3 regions of the Neorhizobium sp. P12A genome follow, and region 2 is predicted to be linked to each of the others. Evidence: predicted binding sites of a transcription regulator. Region 2 holds the regulator's gene; each other region holds the start of a gene.
The links. The regulator LexA, encoded in region 2, represses DNA repair genes until DNA is damaged. The targets are predictions, from matches to a motif close to TGTTCNNNNTGTGTTCNG.
Positions count from the first base shown of each region.

Region 1: a site for LexA is predicted at 2,092-2,109, ahead of recA (recombinase RecA). Genes of this name have one in related genera too.
Region 3: a site for LexA is predicted at 3,290-3,307, ahead of DTW90_RS07870 (DNA recombination protein RmuC). Genes of this name have one in related genera too.

Region 1 covers NZ_QOVX01000006.1:220,919-226,605, forward strand. The annotation lists gene alaS (alanine--tRNA ligase) at 1-708, opposite strand, end outside; gene recA (recombinase RecA) at 877-1,965, opposite strand; gene DTW90_RS19235 (carbohydrate kinase family protein) at 2,218-3,162, shown strand; gene DTW90_RS19240 (pseudouridine-5'-phosphate glycosidase) at 3,211-4,137, shown strand; partial or broken gene DTW90_RS19245 (D-alanyl-D-alanine carboxypeptidase family protein) at 4,325-5,131, opposite strand; gene DTW90_RS19250 (PAS domain-containing sensor histidine kinase) at 5,406-5,687, opposite strand, start outside.
Region 2 covers NZ_QOVX01000010.1:94,222-99,908, forward strand. The annotation lists gene DTW90_RS24040 (ComEC/Rec2 family competence protein) at 1-1,986, shown strand, start outside; gene lexA (transcriptional repressor LexA) at 1,967-2,686, opposite strand; gene DTW90_RS24050 (VOC family protein) at 2,907-3,794, shown strand; gene kdsA (3-deoxy-8-phosphooctulonate synthase) at 3,791-4,636, shown strand; gene eno (phosphopyruvate hydratase) at 4,786-5,687, shown strand, end outside.
Region 3 covers NZ_QOVX01000002.1:375,127-380,813, forward strand. The annotation lists gene DTW90_RS07860 (methyl-accepting chemotaxis protein) at 1-850, opposite strand, end outside; gene DTW90_RS07865 (ribokinase) at 1,098-1,997, opposite strand; gene DTW90_RS07870 (DNA recombination protein RmuC) at 2,046-3,200, opposite strand; gene DTW90_RS07875 (globin-coupled sensor protein) at 3,462-4,964, shown strand; gene def (peptide deformylase) at 5,044-5,559, shown strand; gene DTW90_RS07885 (plasmid stabilization protein) at 5,625-5,687, shown strand, end outside.

The DNA of each region.
Region 1 (5,687 bases), on a different contig from region 2:
GGCAGCGACGCGCTCGAGACCCATGCCGGTGTCGATCGACGGACGCGGCAGGTCGACGCGCTGTTCCTTCGTCACTTGCTCGTACTGCATGAAGACGAGGTTCCAGATCTCGATGAAGCGGTCGCCATCCTCTTCCGGCGAGCCGGGAGGGCCGCCCCAAATCTGGTCGCCGTGATCGTAAAAGATTTCCGAGCACGGGCCGCAGGGGCCGGTATCGCCCATGGCCCAGAAATTATCGCTGGTCGCGATGCGGATGATGCGGTCATCGGAGAGACCGGCAATCTTCTTCCAAAGGTTAAAGGCGTCGTCATCCGTATGGTAGACGGTCACCAGCAGGCGCTTGGCATCGAGGCCGAATTCCTTGGTGATCAGGTTCCAGGCAAGCTCGATCGCCCGCTCCTTGAAATAGTCGCCGAACGAGAAATTGCCAAGCATTTCGAAGAATGTGTGATGGCGCGCGGTATAGCCGACATTGTCGAGGTCGTTATGCTTGCCGCCGGCGCGCACGCATTTCTGCGCAGTCGATGCCGTCTTGTAGGGACGCTGTTCCAGACCGGTGAAGACGTTCTTGAACTGCACCATGCCGGCATTGGTAAACATCAGGGTCGGATCGTTGCGCGGCACAAGCGGGCTCGACGGAACGATCTCGTGTCCGTTCGTCTTGAAGTAGTCGAGGAAGGTCGACCGGATTTCATTCACACCGCTCATAGTGGGCCCTTCATTGCTGCCAAAGGCAGGTAAGCTTCAAATCTATCGGCTTTTATCGTCCGCTCTTGGCCCTGTCCAGCCGCACAAACAAAACCGGCTGCACATCTTAAGGACGTGCAACCGGTTTTGAATGAAAGAAACAGACTTCAGGAGATCGTCTACTGGAGATTACATGTCGCCGGCACCATCACCATCATCGGCATCCGGTCCGCCGTTCTGGAGGAAACGGTCGGCGATCAGCCCGGCATTCTGGCGCAGCGACGTCTCGATCTCACGAGCGAGGTCCGGATTGTCCCGCAGGAAAAGCTTCGCATTCTCGCGGCCCTGCCCAAGGCGCTGACTGTTATACGAGAACCAGGCGCCCGATTTCTCGACGATGCCGGCCTTGACGCCAAGATCGACAAGTTCGCCAGTCTTCGACACGCCTTCGCCGTACATGATGTCGAATTCGACCTGCTTGAACGGAGGCGCCATCTTGTTCTTGACGACCTTGACGCGGGTCTGGTTGCCGATGACCTCGTCGCGCTCCTTGACGGCGCCGATGCGCCGGATGTCGAGGCGAACGGAAGCATAGAACTTCAGCGCGTTGCCGCCCGTCGTCGTTTCCGGCGAACCGAACATCACGCCAATCTTCATGCGGATCTGGTTGATGAAAATCACCATTGTCTTTGACTTGGAGATCGAGGCGGTGAGCTTGCGCAGCGCCTGGCTCATCAGACGAGCCTGGAGACCAGGCAAACTATCGCCCATCTCGCCTTCGATTTCCGCACGCGGCGTCAATGCTGCAACGGAATCGACGACCAGAACGTCGACTGCACCGGAGCGCACCAGTGTATCGGTAATTTCAAGCGCCTGCTCGCCGGTGTCAGGCTGAGAAATCAGCAGGTTCTGCAGATCGACGCCGAGCTTGCGGGCATAGACCGGATCGAGCGCATGTTCGGCATCGACGAAGGCGCAGATGCCGCCTTTCTTCTGCGCTTCGGCGATCGTCTGCAGCGCAAGCGTCGTCTTGCCCGAGCTTTCCGGACCGTAGATCTCGACGATACGTCCCTTGGGCAGTCCGCCGATGCCCAGGGCGATATCGAGGCTCAGCGAACCCGTGGAAACAGTTTCGATTTCGACCACGTTCTCGTTCGATCCGAGCTTCATGATCGAGCCCTTGCCGAACGACCGCTCTATCTGGGAGAGTGCCGCTTCAAGTGCCTTGCTTTTATCCACCGATTTGTCCTCTACGAGCCGCAAACTATTCTGTGACATCCGATCCACCTTTAGGTTATTGAAGCCGCCTAGGCAATGTAGCCGCCGATGCGAAGTTTGTACCTGATTTGTTCCAGATGCGCAAGGCCGCACCAAGCAGTTGAAAGAAAAAGATAAAATGAGACGTGTTCTATATTTGTTTTCTGCTTTTGACGCAAGGACTTACCCCGCTTCCGCATCATCGGAAGGCGCCACATTTTGCGCACGTCGGGCGCGCATGATTCGCCGCTTCGGTTCCTTGGAGAGCGCCGCATGACCAAAAAGATTCTTGTGCTCGGCGGCGCCCATATCGATCGGCGCGGACGCATATTCGGCGACACTGCGCCGGGCGCCAGCAACCCCGGCTCATGGTTCGAGGAGCCGGGTGGCGGTGGCTTCAATGCCGCGCGCAATCTGGCGCGTCTCGGCTTTGACGTTCGCCTGATCTCACCGCGCGGCGGCGATGCGGTCGGAGAGATGGTCGCCGAGGCAGCACGGCAGGCCGGAGTCGACGATCGCCCCTTCATCTTTCTCGATCGCAAGACACCGAGCTACACGGCGATCATAGAAAACGATGGCAATCTGGTCATCGCGCTTGCCGACATGGAGCTCTACAAGCTCTTTGGACCACGTCGGCTGACGATTCGCGCGGTGCGGGATGCCTTCGATGAGGCGGACCTTGTTCTTTGCGATGCCAATCTTCCATCGGAAACATTGACTGCCATTGCCCGGAAGGCAGCCTCCTGCGGCAAGCCGCTTGCTGCCATCGCCATATCGCCGGCAAAGGTGGTCCGGCTGCTGCCTTGCCTCGGCGACATCGATCATCTCTTCCTGAACGAGGCGGAGGCGGCTGCGCTGACGGAGAGCCGGCCGGAGGATCCGCTGCAGTGGGTCGAGAGCCTCAGGGCCATCGGCCTCAAGGGCGGGGTCATAACGCGCGGCCAGCGCGAGGCAATCGCGTTCACCGCCGACGAGATCATCAGCCTGCAGCCGCCGACCGTGGAGAATGTGGCAGACGTGACAGGCGCCGGGGATTCGTTTGCGGCAGGCATCCTGTCCGGCCTGCTGAACGGCCTCGACCTTTCACAGGCGGTCCGTCACGGCGCAGCAGCAGCGGCGATAACCGTGCAGTCGCCGCTGGCAACAGCAGAAAATCTATCGCCGGAACTCTTAAATGCGATGCTTTCTCTTGTTCCGCAGTCGAAAATGTTGTCATGAAACCCTTTTAAACGTTCATCCCAACTTTCGAAGTAAGTGGATACGCCCATGACCAAGCCCATCTCCCCATTGCTGCCGATCGCCTATTCCAAGGAAGTCGCCGCCGCCAAGCATCGCGGCGCCCCGATCGTCGCGCTGGAATCCACCATCATCACGCATGGCATGCCCTACCCCGGCAATATCGAAATGGCGCGCAGCGTCGAGGCGATCATCCGCGAGGAAGGTGCCGTTCCCGCAACCATCGCCGTCATCCATGGCACCCTTCACATCGGCCTGGAGCCGAACGAGTTGGAGGCGCTTGCCCAGACCACGGGTGCAATGAAAGTATCGCGCGCCGATCTCGCCTTTGCGATTGCCGAGCGCCGCACCGGCGCCACTACTGTTGCCGCAACGATGATTGCGGCCGCCCGCGCCGGCGTTCATGTCTTCGCAACAGGCGGCATCGGCGGCGTCCATCGCGGCGCCGAGGACAGCTTCGACATTTCTGCCGACCTCGAAGAACTGGCCCGCACGCCCGTTATCGTCGTCTGCGCCGGCGCCAAGGCGATCCTCGATATTCCAAAGACGCTGGAAGTGCTTGAAACCCGCGGCGTACCCGTCGTTACCTTCGGCAGCACAGAATTTCCCGCCTTCTGGTCGCGCGTCTCCGGCCTGAAGAGCCCGCTGTCGCTGAACAGCCCGGCCGCGATCGCCAATTTCCAGAAGACCCGCGAACAGCTGGGCATCGACGGCGGCATGCTGATTGCCAATCCGGTGCCGGAAGCCGACGAAATCCCGCGCGAAGAAATGGAAATCTACATCGAACGCGCGCTCGACAGCGCCGAACGCGACGAGATCACCGGCAAGGCCGTCACTCCTTACCTGCTCAGCACGATTTTCGATATTACCGAGGGCCGCAGCCTGAAGACCAATATCGCACTCGTCGAGAACAACGCCCGGCTTGCAGCCGAGATCGCTGTCGCGCTGGCCGATTAAAGCCGGTCACTGGCTTAGACACATATTCACAACTCAGAAAGCGCCGGGCAATCTCGGCGCTTTTTCTATTGGTGCCTGCTCGTCGTTCTGGAGCTGATCAGGGATTTCCGACAAGCGATGCCGGCACGACGGCCCGCTTGGCATCATCGGGGACGCTGGCCACGAATTTGCCCGCCGGACCACCGCCGCTCGCCACAGAGAGATAGCGGTCCATCAAGCTCGCCATCTGCCTGTCGCGGCTGCCCGCACTCTTGCCGCCGAGGACCACGCCGATCAGGCGCTTTCCGCCGGTGCTGACGGAACTGGCGATATTGTATCCTGATGCGTTGATGAAGCCCGTCTTTATGCCGTCCATGCCGCCATACCGATACATGAGGTGGTTGTGGCCGGCGATAAGCTTGCCGCGGAATTCAAACGACCGCATCGAGAAGAGCTTATATTCCTGCGGAAAGCGGCGGATCAAAGCCGAGGCCAGGATGGCCATGTCCCGGGCTGTCGTCACCTGCATCGGGTCGGAAAGGCCCGACGCGTTGCGAAAAACGGTGTGCGTCATACCGAGAGAACGCGCCCTCGCAGTCATGACATTGGCGAAGTTCGCTTCCGATCCCGCAAGATAATCGCCCATCGCTGCGGCGGCATCATTGGCGGATTTGACGATCATCCCGTCGACCGCCTCTCCAACGGTAAACGTCTGACCAACCGGAAGGCCGAGTTTCCCGGGTATCTTGCTCGCCGCATTCCTGGTCATGACGATCTGCTGATCCCATTGCAGACGACCGGAATGCAATGCCTCGAATGTCAGGTAGAGAGTCATCATCTTTGCGAGCGATGCCGGATGGTTGGAAACATCCGCATTTTCAGACGCAAGAACCTTACCGGTGTTCGCATCTACGACGATGTAGGCCTGTCCCGCCGTCGCCAGTCCCGCAGCCATGGATAGCAGAAACGAGGCAACAGCAGCCACGACCACGGCACGGAAGAAGGAGAATTTCATATCTACACCCTGGCAATGGAGCGCTTCGAATGAACTTATTTCGTCAAATTCCGCAATTTCCGTCGTGTTTATAACTACTTCTCCCGCAGTGGAGCAATCGAAATCTCTGAAGGGACCAAGCTTCGGCATGTGGGCATTCCGCCCGCCGTTCACCATAGCGGACGCAAGACCGCGGTTCGTGACTCCGCAATTTCTTGCGAAGCAATCCGCGCAATCCCTTGCGAGGGCTCACAATTTCACTGATGAGCGTCTTTGATCGCCCGCCGAGATTGCCTTAGCTATCCAGCGTTTCCCGCACGACGACCGCGAGTTGTTTCAGCGAGAACGGCTTTGGCAGGAAGCCGAACTTCGCATCGGGCGGCAGGTTGCGGGCAAACGCATCCTCGGCATAGCCGGACACGAAGATGAACTTCAGATCGGGATAGGTTTTACGCAGCTCGCGCAGAAGCGAAGGACCGTCCATTTCAGGCATTACGACGTCGGAGACGACCACATCGACCTTGCCGTCCAGTTCCTCCATGATATCGAGCGCTTCGACGCCTGAGCCCGCTTCGTG
Region 2 (5,687 bases):
GTCACCGGCCGCATTGAAGAACGCGAAGCCGATGCTCGCGGTCGGTGGCGCTATGTTCTCAAGCTGCAATCGACCCAGGCGCCCGCGCTTGGCAGGGCGCCGGGAATGGTGACCGCCTTTGTCCGCGGGCAGGAGCAGCCTTTCGAACTCGGCGATATCATTCAGGGCAGGGCGCGCCTGACGCCACCGGCAGGCCCGGCTCTGCCCGGCCTACATGATTTTGCTTTCGGCGCCTTCTTCGACGGCATTGGTGCCAATGGCTACTTCTACGGTCTGCCGAAACTGATGTCGCCGGCCGGTGATGCTACGGATGATGGATCGTTTATCGGCAGGGCAGATATCTGGCTGACGAAATTCCGCAGCGGTATCGGCGATCGCATCAGGACAATCTTGCCGGGCGATACCGGCGCCTTTGCGGCTTCGCTCGTCACCGACGAGAGACGCGCGATTTCGGATGAGACGACGGAGGCCCTGCGTGTCTCTGGCCTCGCCGACATCATTGCCATTTCAGGCCTCAACATGGCGCTGTCGGCCGGCATCTTCTATGTCGGCCTGCGCTATCTCTTCAGTCTCTTTCCCGGCGCCGCACAAGCATGGCCCACCAAGAAGATTGCAGCTTTCGGGGCGCTGGTGACGGTGACGGCCTACTATATGATTTCCGGCTTCGGTGTCTCGGCAGAGCGCGCCTTCGTGATGATGGCGATCATGCTGGTCGCCGTCCTGTTCGACAGGCCCTCGCTCAGTCTAAGGAACGTGGCCCTCTCGGCAATCGCGATTCTGATATTGTCGCCCTCCGAGGCACTTGGCCCGAGCTTCCAGATGTCTTTTGCCGCAACGCTTGCCCTCGTCTCTGGCTATTCGCTCTGGCAGCGGCGGCCAAGCCGTGAGGGAGGGCTGCTGAGGCTACGGATATTCAGCCCGCTGGCTGTGGTGTTTCGCTTCTTCGGGGGTATTGCATCGACATCCTTCGTCGGCGGCCTGTCGACGGCTATCTTCTCGATCGAGCATTTTCACCGCCTGGCGACATATGGTCTTGTTGCCAATCTCGCCGCCATGCCCGTCGTGTCCTTCGTGGTCATGCCAGTCGGGATGCTCGCCGTGCTGCTCATGCCCTTCGGGCTCGACTATTATCCCTGGCAGGTGACAGGCGTGGGGCTCGACGCCGTAACCGCCATCGCCAAGACGGTTGCCGCGTGGGGCGGCAATATTCCATTTGCCCGGCTACCGCTCTGGCTCTTTCCAACCATCGTTGCCGGCTTTTTGCTGATGACGATGCTAAGAACGAAGTTGCGCCATGCCGGTGCCGTCTTGATTGCGGCATCGATCGCAATCGCCGCTCTGACACCTGAGACTCCCAAGACGGAAGTCCTGATCTCCGAGGACGGCGAACTCGTCGCTCTGCTACGCAACGGAAAGCTCGAACCCAATCGCGAGCGGCCGCCAGACTTTATTTTCGGACAGTGGCAGCAAGCGCTTGCGCTCTTCGATCAGCAACCGCCGAAAATGCTGCCTGCGGACGATACGACACCAACCCGCAAGGCCAAAACAGGGCCGCCTCTCAGGCTGGATTTCAATCAGCAGAAAATCCTGCGCGATGCCATGGCAGCCGCTCTGGATACCGTTCCCGAAGGAGGATTTGCCTGCCACCGCAAGGATTGGTGCGCCGCAATCCTGGACAATGGAAGGATCCTGCTGACGATCGATAACGCCGCCTATCTCGGCCCGGCCTGCGATATTGCCGACCTTGTCGTGATACCGGTGCGGCTGCGTCTCAACATCTGCCGTTCTGGTGCACAGTTGTTCACCGGCGCGACCCTCAGGCGCTCCGGCTCGGTCGAGATCGATCTGGCATCCGAAAAACCCGAAATAATAACCGCGTTTCAAGGCGTTCAACGCGCCTGGAACCGCCACCGGGCTTATGATTGGCGCTCCAACACCTTTGTCACGAGCCGGGACATATCATCGCTCAGTGATAGCGACGGATGAGCCCTACCAGTTTGCCCTGCACCTTGACGCGATCCGGTCCGAAAATGCGGGTTTCGTAAGCCGGGTTTGCTGCTTCGAGCGCAATCGAAGCGCCCTTGCGGCGGAAGCGCTTGAGCGTGGCTTCTTCGTCATCGACGAGAGCGACGACGATATCTCCGGGATTGGCGGTCGTCACGTTTCGGATGATGACCGTATCGCCGTCGAAAATGCCCGCCTCGATCATCGAATCGCCTTTGACTTCCAGCGCATAGTGCTCGCCGGAGCTCAGCATATCGGCAGGAACGACGATGTCGTGGGTATTGTTCTGAATAGCGGAAATCGGCACACCGGCAGCGATTCGCCCCATGACAGGCACGGAAACCGAGTTGCCCGAATCATCATTAGCCGGCTTCGTTGGAGCTGCCGCAACGGGCTGCGGTTTTCCAAGGCTCCCCTCGATGACACTGGGCGAAAAGCCCCGGCGTATCTGCGAAGGAGGGTTATATGCTTCGGGCAATTTGATCACTTCGAGCGCACGCGCTCGGTTCGGGAGGCGGCGAATGAAACCGCGCTCCTCAAGAGCTGTAATCAGCCGGTGAATGCCTGATTTGGAGGCGAGATCCAGCGCATCTTTCATCTCGTCGAATGACGGTGGAACGCCGGATTCCTTCATCCGCTCATGAATGAATAGAAGCAGTTCCTGCTGCTTGCGTGTCAACATCGTCATCGACCCCGATATGTGAAACAAATACAGAACAGACACTATATGTTCCATATGTGTTCCGCAAGTCCCTAAATTTTCGTGAAGTTTCCGCGAAAGAGCAAACTTTCTCTAATGTTTAGCTGGGTGGGCGCCGTTTTGACGCTTGTTCGGTCTACCATCCCGCTTGAATTGCTTGACCGAAAGGTGCAAACCATCGGCAGGGTAAGGGGATAATTCGATGAAGCCATTGCCGTATCCGCTCGACCACCTGGTCCTTCCGACCTTCAAGATCGCGTCGGCGCGCGAAAGACTGGGCAAGCTCGGCTTTACAGTTGCGGCCGATGCCCGGCATCCCTTTGGCACCGAGAATGCCTGCATCTTCCTCGCGGACAAGACTTATCTGGAGCCGCTGGGTGTTGCGAGCAGAGAGGAATGCGAGAGCGCGACGCTTGAGGGGAATGTCTTTACCGCTCGTGATCAAGCATACAGGTTCCGTCAGGGCGAGGACGGTTTTTCTGCCGTGGTCTTCGGAACCCCGGACGCGGCAGCAGACGATGAACGGCTGCGCGCCCATGCCATATCTGCCGGCCGAATGCTGGAGTTCACGCGACCGATGCAGATGCCGGACGGTTCGAAATCGACCGCCGGCTTCCGGTTGGCGTTTGCCGCCGATCTGCGCTCCCCTGATTTCTTTTCTTTCTGCTGCGAGCGCATCAATCCGTTCCCAACCGATCGCGATGCTCTCGAGAGGCATGCGAACGGTGCTGTCGGGTTGATAGAGGTGGCGCTATCGACGCCGGAGCCGGCTGCCTTCGCCGAATTTTTCGACAAGGTCGCAAACGGTCCGAAAATCACGCAGCAATCCTTCGGCCTGATGATCGAAGCGGCAAACGCCCGCATCGCGGTGCTGACGCCGCAGGGTATGGAAGCGTTCTACGATCTTCCCGTTCCCTCCTATGATTCCGGGCTGCGTGCGGGGGCAATCCTATTCCGCACGCGCGATCTTTCCGTGACAGCGGCGCATTTGGCTGGTAACGGCGTGAGCTACACGCATAAGAACCACCGTATCTTGGTAAGGGCAGCACCCGGGCAGGGCGCCCTGTTTGCCTTCGAGGAGACACAATGAGCAATCCGACCAATTCCGCAGTCGTCGCCGGCGAAGGCGCATCGAAAGTCACGTTTTCAAACAGCGGCAAGCTGTCGCTGATCGCTGGCCCCTGTCAGATGGAGAGCCGCGACCATGCCTTCATGATTGCGGGCGTGCTGAAGGAGCTTTGTGCCAAGCTTGGTATCGGGCTCGTCTACAAATCGTCTTTCGACAAGGCCAACCGCACCTCGCTTTCCGGCCAGCGTGGCATGGGGCTTGAGAAGTCTCTGGAAGTCTTCGCCGATCTCAAGAAGGAATTTGGCTTTCCTGTCCTGACTGACGTTCACACGGAAGAGCAGTGCGCGATTGTCGGAAAGGTCGTCGACGTGCTGCAGATCCCGGCCTTCCTCTCGCGCCAGACCGATCTCCTGATCGCGGCCGCCAAGACTGGCCGTGTGATCAACGTCAAGAAGGGCCAGTTCCTTGCGCCCTGGGACATGAAGAATGTGCTTGCCAAGCTGAATGACAGCGGCAATCCGAACGTGCTTCTGTGCGAGCGCGGCGCCTCCTTCGGCTACAATACCCTCGTTTCCGACATGCGCTCGCTGCCGATCATGGCGGCCATGGGCGCGCCGGTCATTTTCGACGCAACGCATTCGGTCCAGCAGCCGGGCGGGCAGGGCGGTTCGACTGGCGGCCAGCGTGAATTCGTGGAAACGCTGGCGCGTGCGGCTGTCGCTGTCGGCGTCGCGGGCGTCTTCATCGAAACCCATGAGGATCCGGACCATGCGCCGTCCGACGGCCCGAACATGGTGCATCTGAAGGACATGCCGCGGCTTCTTGAGAAGCTTCTGGCCTTCGACGCCATCGCCAAATCCTGATTCTTTCGGCCGCTTCAAAAGGCTGACATGATCTTGGGTTAGGCGGCTATATATGTTTCTCCAATCGGCGGCCGGAGCGGCATTGTAATTTCCCGGCCTTCGATTATGAGATTTCAATCGATTTATCACCCAGCGAGCAGGAAGAAACCATGACCGCAATTACCGACATCATCGCCCGCGAGATTCTCGACAGCCGTGGCAACCCGACTGTCGAAGTCGACGTCTATCTCGAAGACGGCAGCATGGGCCGTGCGGCCGTTCCGTCGGGCGCTTCCACCGGCGCGCACGAAGCCGTTGAAATCCGTGACGGCGGCAGCCGCTACCATGGCAAGGGCGTCGAGAAGGCAGTCGAAGCCGTCGATACGGAAATCTTCGACGCGATTGGCGGCATGGACGCTGAAAACCAGATCCAGATCGACAACATCATGATCGAGCTGGACGGCACGCCGAACAAGTCGCGCCTCGGCGCCAACGCCATCCTCGGCGTTTCGCTCGCCGTTGCCAAGGCTGCGGCCCAGAGCGCCAACCTGCCGCTCTACCGTTATGTCGGCGGTGCTCGCGCCTGCCTGCTGCCGGTTCCGATGATGAACATCATCAACGGCGGTGCGCATGCCGACAACCCGATCGACTTCCAGGAATTCATGATCCTGCCGGTTGGCGCCGACACGCTGCGCGACGCCGTCCGCATGGGTTCGGAAGTCTTCCACGTTCTGAAGAAGGAACTGAGCGCCGGCGGCCACAACACCAACGTTGGTGATGAAGGCGGTTTTGCTCCGAACCTGAAGAGCGCTCCTGAAGCACTCGACTTCATCATGAAGTCGATCGAGAAGGCTGGCTACAAGCCGGGCGAAGACATCTATCTCGGCCTTGACTGCGCCTCGACCGAATTCTTCAAGGACGGCAAGTATGCTCTGGAAGGCGAAGGCCGTACGCTGGAATCCGGCGCCATGGCCGAATATCTTGCCCAGCTCGCCGCCAACTACCCGATCGCCTCGATCGAAGACGGCATGGCTGAAGACGATTGGGAAGGCTGGAAGACGCTGACCGACCT
Region 3 (5,687 bases), on a different contig from region 2:
AGGGCTCGCTGGTATCCTTGCCGAGATCCTTGATGAGGCCCGGTGTCTGTGAGCTCAGCGCGGACTTGACCTTCTCGATGCCGTCGCCCTGATAGTCCTTCATCAGCAGCTTGGCATCGGGCGCAACCAGCCACTTGCCACCCTGGGAAACCAGCATGACGCGGCCGCTGCCGAAGGGGTGCAGCTTCTGCAGCTTGTCCGAAAGCGAGGCGAGCGAGATGTCGACGCCGGCAACACCGATCATCTTGCCGTTCGACAGGACCGGATAGGCGATCGAGCTCATGAGGGTCGGAACGTCGGTGCCCTCGGCCATATAAGGCGCAGTGATGGCGCCCTTACCGCTGTCGGCGGCGAGCTTCCACCATTCAGCCGTATAGTCGTTGTCGAAGGTGGAGAACTGGATGCCGCCATCCTTGGTCTTCGACCAGTAGGGCGTGAAGGCACCCTTCTCGTTTACGCCTTGATCCTTGTTGTTGGCCAGTTCCATCGTCTTGCCGTCGAAGGTGCCAAGCTGTTCGCAGAACCAGCTGCCGAAGGCGAAGGCATTCTGCTCAACATTTGCCTTGAGGATGTTGATGATGCCCTTGCGATCGAGATTATGTCCGGCATGTGCGCGGCCGACAATGCCGGCCATCGAGCGGGCGGCGCTGGCGAGTTCGCCGATATTGGCGGCGATCTCGTTGGAGATCGACTTGGCTTCCGAATTCGCCTGATCCATGGTCAGGGTCTGCACACGGTCGCGTGTTTGAGAGATCAAATAGAAATTCGAGATGAAAAGCACGAGCGCAATCGCGACACCGGTCACCAAGATGAGCTTGGCCGCGAGCGACTTCATACGGAAGATGGACATCATTCCCTCGAGAAAACGATGCTTCGGATGACATTATCCGCGGGCAAGGTCGGTACAGGAGGATCCCATCATGGGATCGCCGGGGGATCCGTCAGCACGATGATAGGTGCCGCAGGCTGCACCAAATATGGTCCACAACCGCAAAAATTTGATTAATTGCACCTTTATTGAACGCTCGGAAACGCCGGAAAACCGGCGTTTCGCTCAATGCGACGCATCCTGTTTCAACCGCGACCTTGGGGCCGTCTCAGAGCTTGGCGGCGACTTCGGATGCGACAGGAATCGACGGCTGCGCGCCCGCCTTCAGGCAGGCAAGCGATCCGGCAACGGCGGCGCGACGGAGCGCTGCCTCGAACTCCAGTCCGTCGTCGAGGCTGGCTGCGAAATAGCCGCAGAACGTATCGCCTGCCCCGACCGTATCGACGGGTTCGATGACGAGCCCCTTTGCCCTGGAGATGTGGCCGTCGCGAATGGCGATGACGCCGTCGCCGCCGAGTGTCACGATCAAGGTCTGGCCGGTCTCGCCGTGCAGCCGCTTGAGCGCCTCTTCGCGATCAGCAGCAGTCATGCCTTCTTGCGCCGCCAGCCGTTCGAACTCGGTCTCGTTGGCGATCACGATGTCGGCCAGCCGACCGAGGCGGGGCGCGTCGGGAATGAGTGGCGCGAGATTGAGGATCGTCGTAACACCCTTCGCCTTCGCTTCCGACAGCGCCTGCTCGACGGCAGCGACGGGGATTTCAAGCTGAAGCATGAGAGTATCTTCAGGCTGAAGCGCTGCGACGGCCGCCGTGGCATCCGCTGATGTCACCGTTCCATTTGCGCCCGGGACGACCGCGATCATGTTTTCTCCGTCGCCACCGACGAGGATGAGCGCCGTACCTGTTGGCTCCGACACACGCTTGACGGCGGAAAGGTCGGTTCCGGCGCCATCCAGCAATTCAAGGGCGGGGCTCGCAAATCCATCCTGACCGACGGCTCCGGACATGCGCACCGACGAACCGGCGCGGCGGGCGGCGAGCGCCTGGTTGGCGCCTTTGCCGCCGGCTGCCGTCGAGAAGCCGTTGCCGGCAACGGTCTCGCCGGGCTTCGGCAGGCGCTCGGTGGTGGCGATAAGGTCCATATTGATGGAGCCGAAAACAGTGATCATGGAATGGGTCCGCCCTAACTGATTTTGGCGCGACACTGCCTGAAGCGGTCAGTCCTCGTCAACCACCCGAAGCTTCAGAAGTCCCGTCCGGCTCTCCACAGTCTTCGGCGCCTCGGCCACGGTTTCCGATTTCGGACCGGCTTCGAATTCCAGCGCCTCGATCCTCTGGCCACGGCGCGTCAGTTTGTCCGCTGATGTGACGATCATGTCGACATCCTTCTGTGCCATGGCGAAATGCCCCTGCAGCTTGCGGACCCGCTCGTCGAGCCGGGAAAGGTCGTCCATCAGATGCGCCACTTCGCCCTGGATCAGATGCGCCTGCTCGCGCATCCGCTGATCCTTGAGAACGGACTGGATGACCTGGATCGACAGCATCAGCAGCGACGGCGAAACGATGACGATCCGCGCCCGATGCGCCTTTTGCACGATCGTTTCGAAATTCTCGTGGATTTCGGCGAAGATCGATTCCGATGGCACGAAGAGGAAAGCCGTGTCCTGCGTCTCGCCCTGGATCAGGTATTTCTCCGACACATCACGGATATGGACATCCATGTCGCGCCGGAATTGCTGGGCCGCCGCCTTGGCCTGCTCGGGACCGCCGGCGTCTCGGATGGCATTCCACGCCTCCAACGGAAATTTCGCGTCGATGACCAGTGGCGGCAGGCCGTTCGGCATCTGGATCGTGCAATCCGGGCGCGATCCGTTCGAAAGTGTCTGTTGAAAGGTATAAGCGCCCATCGGCAGTCCGTCCGCAACGATCGTCTCCATGCGCGACTGGCCGAAGGCGCCGCGGGTCTGCTTGTTGGACAGGATCGCCTGAAGCCCGACCACATCCTTCGCCAAAGACTGGATATTGGTCTGGGCGGCATCGATGACGGCAAGACGCTCCTGCAGCCGCCTCAGGTTTTCATGGGTCGTCCGCGTCTGTTCGCCGATGGTGGCGTTCATCCGCTGCGTCATTCCGTCGAGCCGCTGGCCTATCGATTGGTTGAGTTCCGCCTGCCTCGATCCGAACACCTCGGCCATGGTGGCAAGCCGGCCCTGCATCTCGGCCTGGACCCGCAGCAGCTCCGCCATTCCCCTCTCGCTGTCTGCGGCGCGATCCGCCGCCTCCTGCGATCGCCGCCTGACAGTCGCGGCACAAAAGATTAAGACCGCCACGCAAAGGGCGAGAGCGCCAGCCGAGACGAGCAATGTCGTCATCGGAACGGCATGGCCAAGAATGAGGATGGTTTCGGCAGGAGCGTTCGCAGGGTTCATGGCGCGAGCATAACAAAATAAATCACAATATCCAGATCAAAACGTGAACAAAGTTACCGGAGCGAGAGATACTTACCGAACTTCACTTTTTGAGAGGCTACTTAACCAATGATCAACGATATTCGCAGAAGTGTATTGCCAAATGACATTTTCTTCGTTCGCCACCCATTCGGGCCCCGCGTTTACCAGAATAGAGATTTGACAATGAAGTCCGAGACATCAGAGACCGCGCTGAAAGAACGCCTGGATTTCATTGAGATGGACGAGGCGACGCGCCGGACCCTTCGCGATCTGCGCCCCACGTTGACCGGCTTGTTGGGCGGTGCTCTCGACAAGTTCTACGACAAGATGGGCCGGACGCCTGCCGTTTCCCATTTCTTCCGCGACAAGTCGCATATGGCTGGGGCGAAAAAGGCGCAACAGGGCCATTGGGGCAATCTTTCGAACGGCAATTTCGATCAGACCTATGTCTCCGGCGTTACGACTGTCGGCAAGACCCATGCCCGTATCGGCCTTGAGCCCCGCTGGTATATCGGCGGCTATGCGCTGGTCATGTCGGAACTGGTCAAGGGCGTCATGGAGAAGCAATGGCCCTTCATGTTCGGCAGGCAGCACGCCAAGGCACTGGGCGAGAAGCTCTCCGCCGTGATCAAGGCCTCTCTACTTGACATCGACTATTCGATCTCCGTCTACCTTCAGGCCATCGAGGAGAAGCGCCAGGCGCTTGAGGCAGAACGTGCCCGGGCCGAGGCCGACCAGCAGATCGCCATGGACCATCTGCGTCGCGGCCTAGACGCTCTGTCGAAGGGAAATCTGGAAGCGACGCTGCCGGAGGACCTGCCGGGCAACTTCCGCCAGATGGCGGCAGACTACAACAACGCCGTTGCGTCACTGCGTCACTCCATCGTCTCGGTGCGCAAGCGCTCCGACGGCATCATGAGCGGCACTGACACGATTACCAAGGCAACTGATGATCTTGCCATGCGCACCGCGCAGCAGGCGGCAGGCGTCGAGGAAAGCTCGGCGGCCCTGCAGCAGCTTTCGGTCAGCGTCGGCCAGACGGCTGCGAACGCTCAGAAGGCCTCGGCTGCCGTCAGCGACACCCAGCATCAGGCAAAGAGCTCGGGCGAACTGGTCACCAGCGCGGTTTCCGCCATGGCCGAGATCGAAAAATCCTCGACCGAAATCTCCAAGATCATCGGCGTCATCGACGAGATCGCCTTCCAGACCAACCTTCTGGCGCTGAATGCCGGCGTCGAGGCAGCACGTGCGGGGGATGCGGGCAAGGGCTTTGCCGTGGTCGCGCAGGAAGTTCGCCAGCTGGCGCAACGCTCGGCCGAAGCAGCCAAGGAGATCAAGAACTTGATCTCCCAGAGCTCCGCGCAGGTCGATGCGGGCGTCGATATCGTCTCGAATACTGGCACGGCGCTGACCGACATGATCAGCCGCATCGACGGCATCAACCGCTTCGTCGCGGACATTGCATCAGCCGCCAAGGATCAGGCGCTGGGCGTCAGCGAGGTCAGTGTCGCCATCCGCAACATGGACACCATCACCCAGCAGAACGCGGCCATGGTCGAGCGTACCTCGGCCGAGACGAAGCAACTCCGTACCGAAGTGGACAATCTGATCGACCTGCTGAGCGGCTTTGCAACGCGCCTCGACGGGAAAGCGATCGAGCCGGTCACGGACCGCCGCGCAGCCTGAGCGCGGCTTTCGGCAAAAAACACTTTGCCCGCCAAGTTGATAATTCCCTCCCGTAACAAGATGCGTTATGGGAGACTTCATGACGATCAAGCCTCTTATCATTCTGCCCGATCCCCTGCTGCGCCAAGCGTCCACTCCGATTGAGCGCGTGGACGTTGATATCAAGCGCCTTGCCGACGACATGCTTGAAACCATGTACGATGCCCCTGGTATCGGGCTGGCCGCCATCCAGATCGGCGTACCCCGCCGCATGCTGGTTATCGATGTTGCCCGCGAGGGCGAGGAAAAGCAGCCGCTCGTCTTCATCAATCCGGAAATCCTTACCTCTTCGGACGAGCGTTCGGTCTATGAAGAGGGCTGCCTGTCGATCCCGGATTATTATGCCGAAGTCGAGCGGCCGGCGACGGTAAAGGTCAAGTATCTGGACCGCGACGGCAAGGAACAGCTGGTCGATGCCGATGGCCTGCTCGCCACCTGCTTGCAGCACGAGATCGACCACCTGAACGGCGTTCTCTTCATCGACTATATCTCGCGGCTGAAGCGGGAAATGGTGATCAAGAAGTTCACCAAGGCGGCCAAGACCAAGGCGCTCTGAGTCGGCGGTTGAAAATGCCGCCTGCCATCCCTATGATATCGCTGATATCAAAATAGGAGGTGCTTATGGGTGATCTTCTGATCCGCAATGTGCCGGAAGCAATGAAGCTCGATATTGCCGAGCTCGCC